Regions from separate parts of the Pseudoalteromonas sp. PSi26 genome, predicted to be linked through region 2. Evidence: predicted binding sites of a transcription regulator. Region 2 holds the regulator's gene; the other holds the start of a gene.
The links. Region 2 encodes MetJ, which represses methionine synthesis genes. Its sites were predicted from a motif close to TAGACGTCTAGACGTCTA; they were not measured.
Positions count from the first base shown of each region.

Region 1: ACFI34_RS02555 (methylenetetrahydrofolate reductase) is a predicted target of MetJ. The motif match lies at 6,825-6,842, and genes of this name have one in related genera.

Region 1 is NZ_JBHNYT010000002.1:104,502-112,269, forward strand. It holds gene gltX (glutamate--tRNA ligase) at 1-511, shown strand, start outside; gene ACFI34_RS02530 (hypothetical protein) at 608-1,006, opposite strand; gene ACFI34_RS02535 (DUF3581 domain-containing protein) at 1,179-1,880, shown strand; gene ACFI34_RS02540 (DEAD/DEAH box helicase) at 1,974-3,221, shown strand; gene ACFI34_RS02545 (heme NO-binding domain-containing protein) at 3,462-4,001, shown strand; gene ACFI34_RS02550 (response regulator) at 4,004-5,737, shown strand; gene ACFI34_RS02555 (methylenetetrahydrofolate reductase) at 5,828-6,784, opposite strand; gene ACFI34_RS02560 (M16 family metallopeptidase) at 7,042-7,768, shown strand, end outside.
Region 2 is NZ_JBHNYT010000009.1:59,162-66,929, forward strand. It holds gene ACFI34_RS11520 (SPOR domain-containing protein) at 8-535, opposite strand; gene priA (primosomal protein N') at 556-2,742, opposite strand; gene rpmE (50S ribosomal protein L31) at 2,974-3,189, shown strand; gene ACFI34_RS11535 (malic enzyme-like NAD(P)-binding protein) at 3,808-5,049, shown strand; gene metJ (met regulon transcriptional regulator MetJ) at 5,118-5,438, opposite strand; gene metB (cystathionine gamma-synthase) at 5,638-6,867, shown strand; gene metL (bifunctional aspartate kinase/homoserine dehydrogenase II) at 6,873-7,768, shown strand, end outside.

The DNA of each region.
Region 1 (7,768 bases), on a different contig from region 2:
CCGCGAAAACTTGACTGACGAAGAGCTTGTACAGCGCTTTGTTGATTGGAAGTTTAACGGCGAAATGCTAGCTAAAGTATTACCAGAAGCTAAAACGCGTATTAATACGCTTTCGGATATGGTTGATTTAGCAGGTCATTTTGTAGGTGGCATTCCAACTTACGACCCAGCATTGTTAACGGCGGGCAAAGCCGACGAAAATGTAATACGCCAAGCGCTACAATTTTTTGTATGGCAATTAGAAGGCTTACGTAGTTTTGATAAGCCAGCTATTTTTGCCATTGCAAAAGAGGTTGCCACATTCCACGAGCTAAAAATTAAAGACTTTTTAGAGCCAATATTTGTAGCAATCACAGGTAAAACGTCATCGACGTCGGTACTTGATGCAATGGAAATTTTAGGCTCTGACCTATCACGTGCGCGTTTACGTGTAGCACTTGCTCATTTAGGTATTTCTAAAAAGCAGGCTAAAAATATTGAGCGTGCGTACCGCACATACCCAAGCGCATAATCTTTAGTCATACTTTATAAAAAGCCGAGCTTATTAAGTAAGCTCGGTTTTTTTGTTTTAGGGAGCCAGTGTTAATTAGTTCTGGTATTACTGCATTTATTTCAAGTCGTAAGCTTGACCCGTACAAGTAACCGAAATGTCGCAATAAGATTGAGGAGTTTCTCTACAAGAATTAATAGTAAAGGCATTACCGCCTCTGCGCATTGCATCCGCTTTAAGTGAATCTATGGCACTTGATTTGGCGCGATTGTAACTAACGTTATTGTTTTCACCACGGCCATCTCCATTACAGCTCTCGCCTTCAATTCGGCCTAATAATGAAGCACCGCTTTCATGGGCTTGTTGGTCACTATAAAATTGATGCAGATCTCTTTTATTTACATAAGTACCAATTTCATCACCTAAAACATCGTTGTTTATATTGGTATGGTAAGTAACGCCAGAACACCCAGTTAGTGCAGTTAGCGCACAGGTTACAGCAAAAATACGCAGCATAATGATTAATCCCTTAGTTATTGTTGGCTTAAGAACAAATTATCAATAAAAACAAAAGCAAGCAAAACAAAAACAAAAGTAAGTTGTATCATTTTGTAAGTGATTCGACCTCTCTTTAAATTTTTTCTGGTAGTATGGGTAAGTTATAAGCAGTTTAAGCAGTGAACAAACTATGTTAAGTCCTTACTTTCAGCAGCACGCTGATTATGTTTCTATCTCTCGTGAGCAAGGGTGTCGTTTCGCAAAGTGCGTTGCAGATGATTACAATCCACTTCATGATAAAGATGCCAAAAAGTTTTGCGCGCCAGGAGACTTACTTTTTTCTTTAGTGTTAGACCGCTACGGTATAAGTGAGCGAATGGAGTTTACCTTTGCTGGCATGGTTGACGAAAATACCAAACTTAATTTTCCACAAGGGGATGATGAGTTTGATGTAACCAACGGCGATAAGGTAATTTTAAAGGTAAAACGCGAAGGCAAAACCAGCAAATGCCCAACACTTACAAATAGCCTAATAAAAAACTATGTTGAGTTTTCTGGTGCGGCATTCCCACATGTCATTATTCCGTTAATGGGCAAGCAAGAGGTGATGATTAACCCAGCGCGCCCTATGGTTATTTACGAGTCGATGATTATTAATCTTGATGACATTAATATTCAAGCACCAACGCTTGAGTTTGCTGAGCCGAGCTTTGAATATACAGGTAAACGCGGCAAAATTACCCTGCGCTTTAACCTATTAGAAAACGGCGAAAAAGTTGGTTTTGGTGAAAAGCACATGGTGGTGTCGGGTATTCGTGAATACTGCCAAGCAACGGTTGATGACTTAATCGCATTTTATAATGAGCGAAAAGCGACCTTAAAACCAGTTTAAAATCAGCATTTAAATGAGGCGCTATTGATAGCGCCTTTTTTATTGCTAAAGCTCAGGTATAATGGCGCTCTTTGTTATTTTAAAGCTAAGCCTATGTCCGCTACATCATTTTCATCACTTAATCTCGACCCGTTATTATTAACAGCGATTGAGCAAAATAATTACACTACGCCAACCGCAATTCAGATTAAAACTATTCCGCCAATTCTCGCGGGCAACGATGTAATGGGTAGCGCGCAAACTGGCACAGGTAAAACAGCTGCCTTTGTATTGCCATTACTACATAAGCTTTTAAATACACCTAAAAAAGATGAGCCAGGCATTGCCCGAGTGGTCATTTTAACGCCTACGCGTGAGCTTGCTCAGCAAGTGTTTGCAAGCTTTGAAAAATACGCTCAAGGCAGCAATATTCAGGGTGCTTTAGCGTATGGCGGTGCAAGTATTGGCCCGCAAATTAAAGCACTTAAAACGGCGCAAGTGATAGTGGCCACACCAGGTCGTTTGCTCGATCATATCGTTAAAGGCAGTGTGGTGCTTTCTAGTGTTGATTCATTAGTATTTGATGAAGCCGACCGCATGCTCGACATGGGCTTTATTGATGAAATAAAACGTATTTTGCGCCACATTCCAGGCGATCGCCAAACCTTATTGTTCTCAGCCACATTCGATGACAGCGTGTTTGAGCTAAGTAAAAAACTACTTAAAAATCCCGAGCTGATTGAAGTTGATAAACGTAACTCAGCCGCCGTTGAAGTAGAGCAAATTATTTACGCAGTTGATGAAGAGCGTAAGCGTGAACTTGTATCGCATATGATCGGCATGAAAAATTGGCGCCAAGTACTTATATTTACGCGCACCAAACAAATGGCCGATAAGCTTGCCAAAGAAATGTGTAAAGACGGTTTAAAAACAGAATCCATTCATGGCGATAAATCGCAAGGTGCGCGAGACCGTGCACTACAAAACTTTAAAGAAGGCACTACACGCGTATTAGTTGCCACTGATGTAGCTGCCCGTGGTTTAGATATTCCGGCGCTTAAATACGTAATTAACTTTGAATTGCCATACATAGCTGAAGACTACGTACACCGCATAGGCCGTACGGGGCGCGCAGGCGAGCAAGGCCTTGCAATGTCGCTTGTAAGTATTGACGAGCAATGGTTACTTGAAGAAATTGAAGTACTGCTTGATACGCGTTTAGCACCACAATGGTTAGAAGGTTATGAGCCTGACTTAAACAAAGCCCCTAAAGATAACCGAAAAAACACCAATAAAGCGCGTAAAGATCGTGACAAAAAGCGTATTACAGGTAAAAGGGCTCCAAGCAGGCGCCGTAAATAATAGCCAATAGCATGGGGCAGTTAATGCCCCATTTAGTGATAAAAAATGAGTTTTAAATAGTATTTAGCAATTTTATACACATCCGCTGCGCTTATTTTAATGGTCTCTTTTACATAAAGCGGCTAAATAAATACCACCCCTTTAAATAGCAATACTTTGTAAGTGTTTTTTCTTCTTACAAATGTGCATTATTACAGTTTAAATCTATACTTAATCTACGACTAATAGGTTGGTAGAGCGATGAAAGGTATTATTTTTACTGAATTTTTAGAAATGGTCGAAAGCACATTTTCACCTGCCGTTGCCGATCAAATTATTGTACAAAACGAACTGGATTCCAATGGGATTTACACCAGCGTTGGTAACTATAACAAGCAAGAGCTTTTAAAATTAGTGACTTCGTTGAGCAACATCGTCGATGTTCCAGTAGATGTACTGGTTAAAGAGTACGGAAAATATCTGTTAACGCGCTTCTTGGTTTACTATCCACAGTTTTTTGAAAACCTCACTACCACGTTTGATTTTTTAGATACCATAGATAGGCACGTACATGTAGAAGTTGAAAAATTGTATACCGACGTTGAGTTACCTAGTTTTCAAACCAAGCGATTAAGTGATACTCAAATGCAGATGGTTTACCATTCGAGTAATCCCTTTGCAGTGCTCGCTGAGGGGTTAATAGAAGGTGCAGCCGAGCATTTTAAGGAAAATATCAGCATACGCAGCGATATCAGTGACGATCATCAAGTTGCTACATTTAACTTAACTCTGGTAGGTTAAATATGGATATAGCTCTTTTACAGCGCAGATTAGAACGAGAGCGTTTGGCACGAAAAGAAGCTGAAAAACTACTTGAAGCCAAATCGTTACAGCTTTACGAAGCCAATAAGGTACTCAAAGGTGCGGCTGAAAATTTGGAGCAAGAGGTTGCTAATAGAACTCACGACCTTGAACTGGCTAAACAAGATGCAGAAGCTGCGAATGAGGCTAAATCAGACTTTTTAGCAAACATGAGCCATGAGATTCGCACCCCAATGAACGCCATAATAGGCATGGCTTATTTGGCTTTAGATACTGAGCTTTCGGAAAAACAGCGTGATTATGTTGAAAAAATTCATTATTCGGCAGAGTCTTTATTAGGAATAATTAATGATATTTTAGACTTTTCAAAGGTTGAAGCGGGTAAAATAGAGCTAGAACAAAAAGAATTCAATTTTAATACCTTCCTAGAAAATCTTGTAAATATTATTAGCACGCTAGCATCACAAAGAAAAATTGAAGTGGTGTTTGATATTGACCCCTTACTGCCTGACTTTTTTATTGGTGATGCATTAAGACTCAACCAAGTACTATTAAATCTGTTAAATAATGCACTTAAATTTTCAACACGGGGTAAGGTTATATTAGCTGTAAAACTAGTTCAGAAAGTAGATAGTTATTGCAGTGTTGCTTTCTCTATTTCAGATAACGGCATTGGGATGACCCAAGCACAAGTTGACTCACTATTTAAACCTTTTACTCAGGCTGACGTATCGACAACCCGAAAGTTTGGTGGAACGGGGCTTGGTTTGGTAATAAGCAAAACATTGGTCGAACTAATGCAGGGCGATATTACAGTAAACAGCAAATTAAATAAGGGAAGCTGCTTTAGTTTTACTATTTCACTCAATTATTCGACTAAGCAAAATGAGTTTGAAATATCACAAATTAGAGCCAAGCGAGCACTTGTTATTGAGAGTTCAGATAGTCAGTTAACATCATTACAAACGCTGCTTTTAGGTTTTGAAGTAAAATTTGACACTGTAAATAATATCAACCAAGTATTAGACCGGCTAGGCATGCTACATGATTACGATTTTATATTTATAGATTGGCGAACTTTAAATTTAAATCATGATAGTGCTGCGCAGTCTTTGCGCAATAAGCTTAAATTAAATGCAAAAAAGCTAATTGTAATAGCGCCTTGTGAAAATAAAGCGCTAAACGAAAGCCTACTAGGGTTTGGTAATAACACTTATAAAGTACTCATAAAACCAATAATTAAAAGTACTTTGCATAACGTACTTTTACAAATTATGCATATAAAAACACTAAAAAAACCAGAATCACAAGAGAGCTTAAATACACAAAACACACTACAAAAACTGCAAGGCATTCATATTTTATTGGTTGAAGATAACCCGCTCAATCAACAAGTAGCAACACAAATACTGCGTAAAAATGGCTTAATTGTTGATATTGCTAACGATGGCCTTGAGGCATTAGATGCGCTAAAGCATAAAACTTACGATGGTGTGTTCATGGACTGCCAAATGCCTAGAATGGATGGTTATACGGCAGCCATAGAAATAAAAAAACAAGCAAAGTTTAAAAATTTACCCATTATTGCAATGACTGCTAATACAAGAGAAACCGATTTATTAAAGGCGCAAGATTGCGGTATGAATGGCTATATTTCAAAGCCCATTAAGGTTGAAAGTATGTTTGAAGTAATAGCAAAGTGGGTGTGTATTTAGATTTTTGTTTTTGAGTTGTTTACTAAATAAGTTAGTGAGACAAAAAAGGCAAGCATTAGCTTGCCAAGAAGGGTGTAAATTAGTTTAACTTTACGCTATTTGTTTCTCAGCTAGGTTGAGCTCCATAGTTGCTTTTAATAAACGGTATAGGTTAATTGATGCGTCAATTTCTTCTTTACGGTTTGTTAAGCTTTCAATGTTTAAACCCAGTGGCACGTCTAAGTGCGCACAGCTTTTTAGAATTGAATCGAGATTTTCGCGGCAAATACGCACCGATTCACTCAAGGTGTTGTCGGCGTCAAGCATGCGCCATTTGGTCGCCTCAGGAACAGAAATCCCCAACCACTGCATAAACTCTAAGGTTTTTTCTCCGCCACACGGCGTAAATGTTAGTATAATACGTTTTGGTGCAACGCTTTGTGCTTTGCAAGTACGCGCGTAACTTGTTATTAAATCAATAGTAGCTTGAGCATTATAAACCGCTTGCGATATAAAAAATTGGCAACCTTGTGTTGTTTTTTCTATTAAGCGCTCGTGTTCATTGCGCTTGCTTGCATGTCGCTCCGCAATGGTTACGCCTCCTAAAAAGAAGTCATCACTTTGCTCAGCTAATGTTTTATAAGCGTCAGGTAGGCTTAGTTTAATATCACCTTCCGACGATGGGCTACCCACTAAAACGACATTTTTTAAATCAAACTCGTTTTTAGTTTCATCTAGCCACTCTTTAAATTCAGCCTCACCGCGTTGCGCTACGCTTTTGTAGGTAATTACATCTAGGCGTGATAAGTCTTTTAGCAACTTACTGTACTCACGCGGATCAACCGTTTGTTTAAATGGAAACGGACGAGCCTGATTAGTACGGCTGCTCTCATCTTGAATATCGTAAATTACAACACCGTCGTATTCGATTTCGTGTAAGCGGCCTAATAGTTTTTCTGCAATGGTTTTTAACTGCGCTTTATCAGTGCCTATTTTGGGTGGCGTTGTGCCAATAAGATAAACACCTTGATTAGTGTCCTCAATTTTCTCTTGAAGTGATAAAGCCATAATCCTCATTCCAGCTCAATGGTTGATAGATTTAATATAGCAGCCATTTAGACGTCTAGATAGATTTTTTAAGTGAAAGTTTTTCAAGCAACGTGAGGATTATTCATACAAAGGAGTCCTTAAATTAAGTGCATGACACAGTTGTTTACATAATAAAGCGACTGAGGGCTCTTATATTCATTGGCTTTGGGGCATAATTAGTAGTGAAATTGTAAATATTTTGACAACAACTTTGCTCAATTTACTAAAGGACAATTATGAAATTTAAATTATTAGCAACAAGCCTTGCGGTATCACTCGCTTTAACTGGCTGTGCAATGCAAAAAAATGAAACAACACAAGCAGCAAAACAAGAACAAATAAAAAAAACTGACGACCGTGTTTTTTCACAAGATTACTTAATTGAAGAGCTTGAGAATGGCTTACGTGTAATGGTTGTAAAAACGGATTACCCTGATGTTGTTTCGTTGCAAATACCCGTTTCTGTTGGCTCGCGTAATGAGGTAGAAGCGGGCAAAACTGGTTTTGCTCATTTTTTTGAACATATGGTATTTAAAGGCTCTAAAAAATTTCCGCAAGACGAATACACCGCCATATTTAAAAATGCAGGGGTTGATAACCGCGCATACACAACAAACGATTACACTAACTACCATTTAAACTTTTCAAAGCAGCACCTTGATAAGGTACTTGAAATTGAAGCTGATATTTTTCAAAACTTAACTTATACCGAAGAGCAATTTAGAACCGAAGCACTCACGGTTAAAGGTGAGTACTTAAAAAATAACGCTAGCCCAATTCGTAAGTTGTTAAGTGCTGTGCGTGCAGAGGCTTTTGAAAAACACACTTATAAACACACCACAATGGGCTTTTTTGAAGACATAGAAGCCATGCCAGACCAAATGGCTTACGGTAAAGAGTTTTTTGATAAGTTTTATAAGCCAGAATATGTATCGCTAGTTATTGTGGGTGATGTTGACCCAA
Region 2 (7,768 bases):
TTTATTTTCAAGTCCAGCCCCAAATTCCGCAGCCGACGACTTTTACACGCTTGAGTTTATTTTTATCACTTTCTGCTTGGCGCTTCGTTTTATAAGGCCCTAAACGTACTTTATACCAAATACCCGTTTCGCCTTTGGTTTCTCTTATTTCAGATATAAGACCAGCAAAGGCTATTTTAGCTTTTAACGATTCAGCCTGTTCATGAGTCCTGAACGAGCCACATTGCATAACATAAGGGCCTTTTTGTTCAATTTCTTTTACTTCTACTTGCACTTCATGGTTTCTGATTTCTTTTATAAATTCAGGCGCACGAGGAACGACCACTTCTATTTTTTCTTTTACAGCGGGGTTAGTTTGTTTTTCAACAAGCTCGGGGTCGGCATTATTTTTAATAAACCATAATCCATAGGCAAAACCGCCCACAAGCAAAGCTGCAACAATTACCAAGAGGTAAGGAAATGGCTTTTTAGCAGGTTCTTTTTTGGTGTTTTTTCTATTTTTTGGGTTTTTATTAATGTAATCGTGCTGTGCCATAGCGTTATTTTGGCCTTAACCTAAATCATATCTATAGGGTCTACATCTAAACTCCAGCGAACTTTTTGTGCAAGTTTACTGGTGCTTAAATAATCAACCATTTGCGCAAGATACTGATGTAATATGCGGCGATCTTGCGCTTGAATGTGCAATTGAAACCGATACATACCCGCAATTCTCTCTAATGGGGCAGGGATCGGACCGAGCAATTGTATACCAGATACCCCGTTAACTGGAACCAAATCTGTCAAAAAGTCGACGACTAGTTTAATACTGAGCCCTTGTGCACGGACTATGGCCATATTAGTGATGGGAGGTAAGTCGGCGTCATCACGCTCGCTTAACGCAAAGCGTGCAAAATCTTGGTAACCATTATTGACCAAATCTTGTAAAAGTGGATGTTCGGGAAAGTGTGTCTGTAATAACACCTGGCCAGGCTCTCCTGAGCGACCAGCACGTCCTGCTACTTGAGTCACTAACTGCGCTAAATGTTCCGTTGCTCTGAAGTCGCAAGAATATAGGCCGCTGTCTACGTCTAAAATTATGACAAGGCTTACATCAGCAAAGTGATGACCTTTTGCAAGCATTTGCGTACCTACTAATATGCGCGCTCCACCTAAATTAATTTCGTCTAGGGCTTTTTCTAAACTGCCTTTACGACGAGTTGAATCGCGATCAATACGGGTTACTGGTGTATCAGGAAACTCGTTTGTTAAAAACTCTTCTATTTGTTCAGTACCTTTGCCATTAGGAAATATCTGTGTGCTCCCGCAATCAGGGCATTGATGAGGTACTTGATGTTGGTCGCCACAATGGTGGCAAATCATTTGACCAATCGCTTTATGGAACGTGGCACTAGTACTGCAACGGTTACATTCACTTAACCAACCACATTCATGGCAAATAAGTGTAGGTGAAAAACCACGACGATTTAAAAACACCATAACCTGTTTACCACGATTCAAATGTTGGCGCATAGTAGCAAGGCTTGCGTGAGCAATACCCGCCTGATCGGGCTGGCCTTTCATGTCGAGTAATTTAAATTGGTTATCGGTTGAGGTTTGAGCGCGCTCAGTAAGGCTTAATAGTTGGTACTTATTATTAATGGCTTTATGCAAGGTTTCGAGCGCTGGAGTAGCACTGCCGAGTATTAGTGGGATTTTATGCTGGAATGCACGATAAGCTGCTAAATCTCGAGCATGGTAACGAAGGGTATCTTGTTGTTTAAATGATGAGTCATGTTCCTCGTCAACTACAATCATACCGAGCTTTAAAAAGGGTAAAAAAATACTTGAGCGCGTACCTATTACAATAGCGCAACTCCCTTTTTCGCAAAAGCGCCATGTTTGTAGGCGTTCGTTATCGGTAAGTGCAGAGTGCCATAACATGATGGGTGTATCTGGAAAGCGACGACGAAAACGGTTTACCGTTTGAGGGGTAAGGCCTATTTCGGGGACAAGAACTAAGGCTTGTTCACCTCGCTTTAATACTTCTTCAAGACATTGAAGATAGACTTCGGTTTTACCACTACCGGTAACCCCTTCTAATAAAAACGTGTTAAAGCCTTTACTTTGATTAATTGCAGTGCAAGCTACGGCTTGCTCCTTGTTAAGTGTAGGCTTACTACCTACTGTTGGTGCAGTACTTTGCCACTGATTATCATGTTCTATGGTTTGTGTAACAAGCGCTTTTGCAATAAGGCTATCGATAGTTTTTTTACTAAAGCCGAGTGCTTTAAGCTCGGTTAATGATGATTTACCTGACTGTGCAAGTTGCTTTAATAAGTTAAGTTGAGTTTTTGCTTTGAGTGACGGAAGTTTTGATCCTTTTTCTGTCAGCATAACCATATTGATACTGGTTTTATCCGGTGACTCACCTTGGCGCAGCGCACTAGGTAGCGCTATATGAATTGTTTCGCCGAGTGGGTAACAGTAATAGCGAGATGTAAAACTCAAAAGCGCAATGTGCTCAGATGATAAAATAGGCGCGTCATCAATTACTTCGATGATGGATTTTATTTTGTTTTCGGGGACGTCGGTCTTGCTTTTAATAGCTAAAACAACGGCGACTTTTTGTTGGTTACCAAAAGGCACCAACACACGCATACCCGGTTTAAGTGGTGATGCCATGCCATCGAGTTGCTTATCTACTTTATAATCAAAGGTGCGCGGTAAGGGGACTTTTATAGCGACTTCAGCAAAACACATAGCAACTCAACTCATAAAATTAATGATGTAATGTACTAAAAATAACGTTAAAAACCTACTAGCAAATATTGCTTGCTTAAGTGTCTGCCTACTTTTTTAGCAAAACAGTTAATAATAGCTTGTGTGTTTGATGGTAGTTGGATAAAATCTGCGACCAACAAATTTGTTTTAACGACGTATGGTGCCAGACTTCGGGTTTGGAGAGCGATGCGGCCTTAACTAGAGGTTTCTATGAAAGAAGGTATTCACCCTAAGTACGAAGTAATTTCTGCAACTTGTTCATGCGGCAATAAATTCGAAACAAGCTCTACTCTATGTAAAGACATTCACCTTGACGTATGTTCAGCGTGTCACCCTTTTTACACTGGTAAGCAAAAAGTTTTAGACACTGGCGGACGTGTTGATCGTTTCAACAAGCGTTTCGGTGCACTTGGTAGCAAGAAGTAATTTTTGCTGTCTTGTTAAATTAAGCACCTTAGGGTGCTTTTTTTATGCTTTAAATTTAGTTGTACCAATTTAATAGTAATAACGTTTCGATTTAAAAATTAAGTGTTACACGAACGGCGTCAATATTTTTTAATATAGGACAACTAAATAACAAAATTTTAGCTTATTACTCGATTTTCATATTCCCCTGCTATGCATAACTATTTCCTGTTCTTATTCTGAATATGCATAAACCTTTACAGACAAACCGCAAATTATTCTCTATATTTTTAATTAGTTCATTTTTTAACTAAGTGGTTAAATGCAGCTAACGTGAAGTTATATGTTTTTAAAGTATGTGAATAAGTCTATTTTTGCTTATTTTTATAGGACTTTATTAAGATATTTTATAAAAAATAATGAAAGAACAAATGTGCCTTTAGAATTCGTTATTGGATGAATTTTTATTTATAAAGTGTCGATATAATTTACAAAAGTTATTGAAAAACCTCTTAAAATTAATCGAACTAGCATATAACAGGATAGACCTGATATTGCTTGGAATTTAAAAATAATAAGGGTATCGTAGCCTAAACTTCACCTCTCACTTTTACTTTAATTGCAGGATACAATCGCGTTATGTCAGACTTTCGTGAACAAGCACTACACTATCATTCGCACCCCGTTCCAGGAAAAATTAGCATTGAACTAACAAAGCCTGCTGAAACGGTAAAAGATCTCGCATTAGCATATAGTCCAGGAGTTGCAGAACCCGTGCGTGAAATCGCTGCAGACCCTGCAAACGCTTATAAATACACAGGCAAAGGGAATATGGTTGCGGTTATCACTAACGGTACTGCAATTTTAGGCTTAGGTAATTTAGGCCCACTTGCTTCAAAACCCGTAATGGAAGGTAAGGCATTACTATTTAAGCGATTTGCTGGCCTTGATTCTATTGATATTGAAGTAAAACACCGCACTACTGAAGACTTTATTAATACAGTTGCTAATATTGCTGACACGTTTGGCGGAATTAACCTTGAAGATATTAAGGCACCAGAGTGTTTTGAAATAGAAAAAGCATTGATTGAGCGCTGCAGTATTCCGATATTTCATGATGATCAGCACGGTACTGCCATTGTAACAGCTGCGGGTATGTTGAATGCACTTGAGGTGCAAGGCAAGTCTATCGAAAATGCGACTATTGTGTGTTTGGGTGCCGGTGCTGCTGCGGTTGCTTGTATGGAGCTGTTAATTAAGTGTGGTGCTTTGCGCGAGCACATTTATATGCTTGACCGTAAAGGTGTTATTCATACTCGTCGTGATGACTTAAATGAATACAAAAAACTTTTTGCTAACAATACAGACAAGCGCACGTTGCAAGATGTTATTGAAGATGCAGATGTATTTGTTGGTGTATCGGGACCTAATCTATTAGCTGCCGATGATTTAAAATTAATGGCAGAAAAACCAGTTGTGTTTGCTTGTTCAAACCCAGATCCAGAAATTGATCCTGCACTGGCTCATTCTGCTCGAAACGATCTAATTATGGCAACGGGTCGATCAGATTACCCTAACCAAGTTAATAATGTACTGTGTTTTCCGTTTATATTCCGCGGTGCTCTTGATGTACGCGCCAGTGCAATAAATGATGAAATGAAAATTGCAGCTGTAGAAGCGATTAGAAGTATTGCCAAAGAGCCTGTACCTGCTGAAGTACTGACGGCTGCGGGTGTTGATAAGCTGGAGTTTGGTGATAAGTATATTATTCCAAAACCAATGGATCCTCGTTTATTACCACGCATTGCAAAAGCGGTTGCAATAGCTGCTGTAGAGTCAGGTGTTGCACAAATTGATTTACCAGAAAACTATATGGAATAACGACTAAGTCGTAATTTAGACACAAAAAAACCTCAATTAGTTGAGGTTTTTTTGTGTCTAAATTACGTTTAGTCTTCGTTTAAAACAGGCACTTCTAGCCCCATTTCTTGCATTATTTTTTTCACTTCTTCAGGCACTTTTTCGGCGTTGTCTTTACGTAAGTCGTCGTCGTTAGGCAAAGGTTGACCGGTAAATGCATGTAAAAATGCTTCACAAAGTAATTCACTATTTGTTGCATGACGTAAGTTATTAATTTGACGACGCGTGCGTTCGTCCGTTAATACCTTTAATACATTTAGTGGGATTGAAACGGTAATTTTTTTTACTTGTTCTGATTTTTTCCCGTGTTCTGCGTATGGGTGAATATACTCACCATTCCATTTAGCCATAAGATGTATCGTCGCCTCAGATTAATAATTGCTCATATGCACTACAATGCATATGAATATGCGTGAAATTCTATCGATTTAAAAAAGATAGTCAAATACTAGTTGTTTAGCCATCTAGAGCTTTAAATGTTTTGACATCTTTAATAAGATAAATTACTCTTTTGGACGTCTAAACATCCAAATTAAATAGGTGACGAATATGAGCGAAAAAAATAAAGCAACCATTGCAGTAAGAAGTGGTGTTGAAGCAGACAAACATCATGGCGCAGTTGTCGCACCTATTTACTTATCAACCACCTATTCGTTTGCCGACTTTGATACAAAGCGTCAATACGATTACGGGCGAAGTGGTAACCCCAATCGTGATATTTTAGCCGAAACCTTGGCTGAGCTTGAAGGTGGCGCACACGGTATTATTACTGCCACGGGTATGTCTGCCGTTCATTTGGCTACGCAAATCCTGAATCATGACGATACGTTAGTGATCCCACATGATTGTTACGGCGGAAGCTATCGTTTATTTACTTCACTGCAAAAGCGCGGTTTGCTCAAGCTAGAAGTTTTAGATTTAACACAAGCACAAAGTATAGATAAAATTTTAGCAATTAAACCTAAGCTAATTTGGATAGAAACACCAAGTAACCCATTACTACGTTTAACTGATATTAAAGCAATAACCGATGTTGCTAAGCAGTGCGGTGCTTTAGTCGCTGCCGATAACACATTTTTATCACCAGCATTACAAAACCCTATTAAATTTGGTGTTGATATAGTTGTACATTCCACCACCAAGTACATCAATGGTCATTCAGATGTAGTAGGTGGAGCAGTGATTGCTGCTTCACAAGAGCTGGGCGATGAACTGGCATGGTGGGCAAATAATATAGGTATTACAGGTGCGCCATTTGATAGTTATTTAACATTGCGTGGGTTGCGAACACTAAATGTGCGTTTAAAGCAGCATCAAGAAAACGCATTAGCGATTGCTAAATATTTAGAAAAATCGGAATTTGTTCGCCAAGTTTATTACCCTGGTCTTGAATCACACCCACAGCATGAATTAGCCAAAGCGCAGCAACTAGGCTTTGGTGGCATGGTGAGTTTTGATATTAAAGGTGACATAAACGATGCTGCTGCGTTTTTAACCAGCTTACGTGACTTTAGCTTAGCAGAGTCTTTGGGCGGAGTAGAGAGCCTAATATGCCATCCTGCAACCATGACCCATGCTGGCATGGAGCCTAAAGCTCGTCTTGAAGCGGGAGTGGGCGATACACTTATTCGAGTTTCAGTAGGTATAGAAGATATAAACGACTTATTAGCTGATTTAGAGCGCGTGTTTCAGCTTGTAAAGCCAGGCAGTAAAGCAAATTTAAACAAAGGAGCTGGCGGTGACATTAAATTAAGTGCCGCTCATCCAGCGCTTTGGTGAACAATATGACACAAACAGTACATAAATTTGGTGGTTCAAGCCTTAGTTCGGCTCAACGGTATGAGCGGGTTGCGAGTATTATTTTAGAGCATACTCAGCCGGGCGATTGTGTTGTTGTATCTGCGGCGGGAAAAACAACCGATACTTTGGTGAAGTTATGGCAAAGCTATCAGCAACAAGATACGCATGTCGTTGCCGATATATTGCTGCAATTAAATAATCATCAAACTGATTTAATCACACAGTTACTCCATGCAGATCTTAAGCGAACTGCTTTAACGCGTTTGCATAGTGAACTAACAGCGATTAGTGAATTGATAAAAAACCAAGGCTTGGAAGAGGCTCCCTTGCTTGCTCATGGTGAGGTCTGGTCTGCACGCTTATTGGCGCTTTACCTTACGCAATTAAATATTAATGCTTGTGACCTTGATGCTCGAACACTTTTTACATTAAATAATGGGCAATTGTTACATACCCAAAATGCGCAGCAATGTGCGAAGTTTATAGCCCCAGGCTGCATTAATGTTGTCACAGGCTTTATTGCATCAAATACGTTGGGTGATACGGTTACACTTGGCCGCAATGGGAGTGACTATAGTGCAACCTTACTTGCTAATTACTGCCATGCTAAGCAGGTGTGTATTTGGACTGATACACAAGGTGTATACAGCACAGATCCTCGCAAAGTTAGTAAAGCGGTTAAATACAATAAAGTATGTAGAGGTCAAGCTAATCTATTAGCGCGATTAGGTAATCCCGTTTTACACGCTAAAACGCTTTCTCCTTTAAGAAACAGTGATATAAAACTATCCGTTCGAAGTAGTTTTGATGTGCAAGCAACGCCTACAGATATAGTTAAAGAAGGAAATGTAAAGCAAAAGCGTTTTATTACCACGTTAAA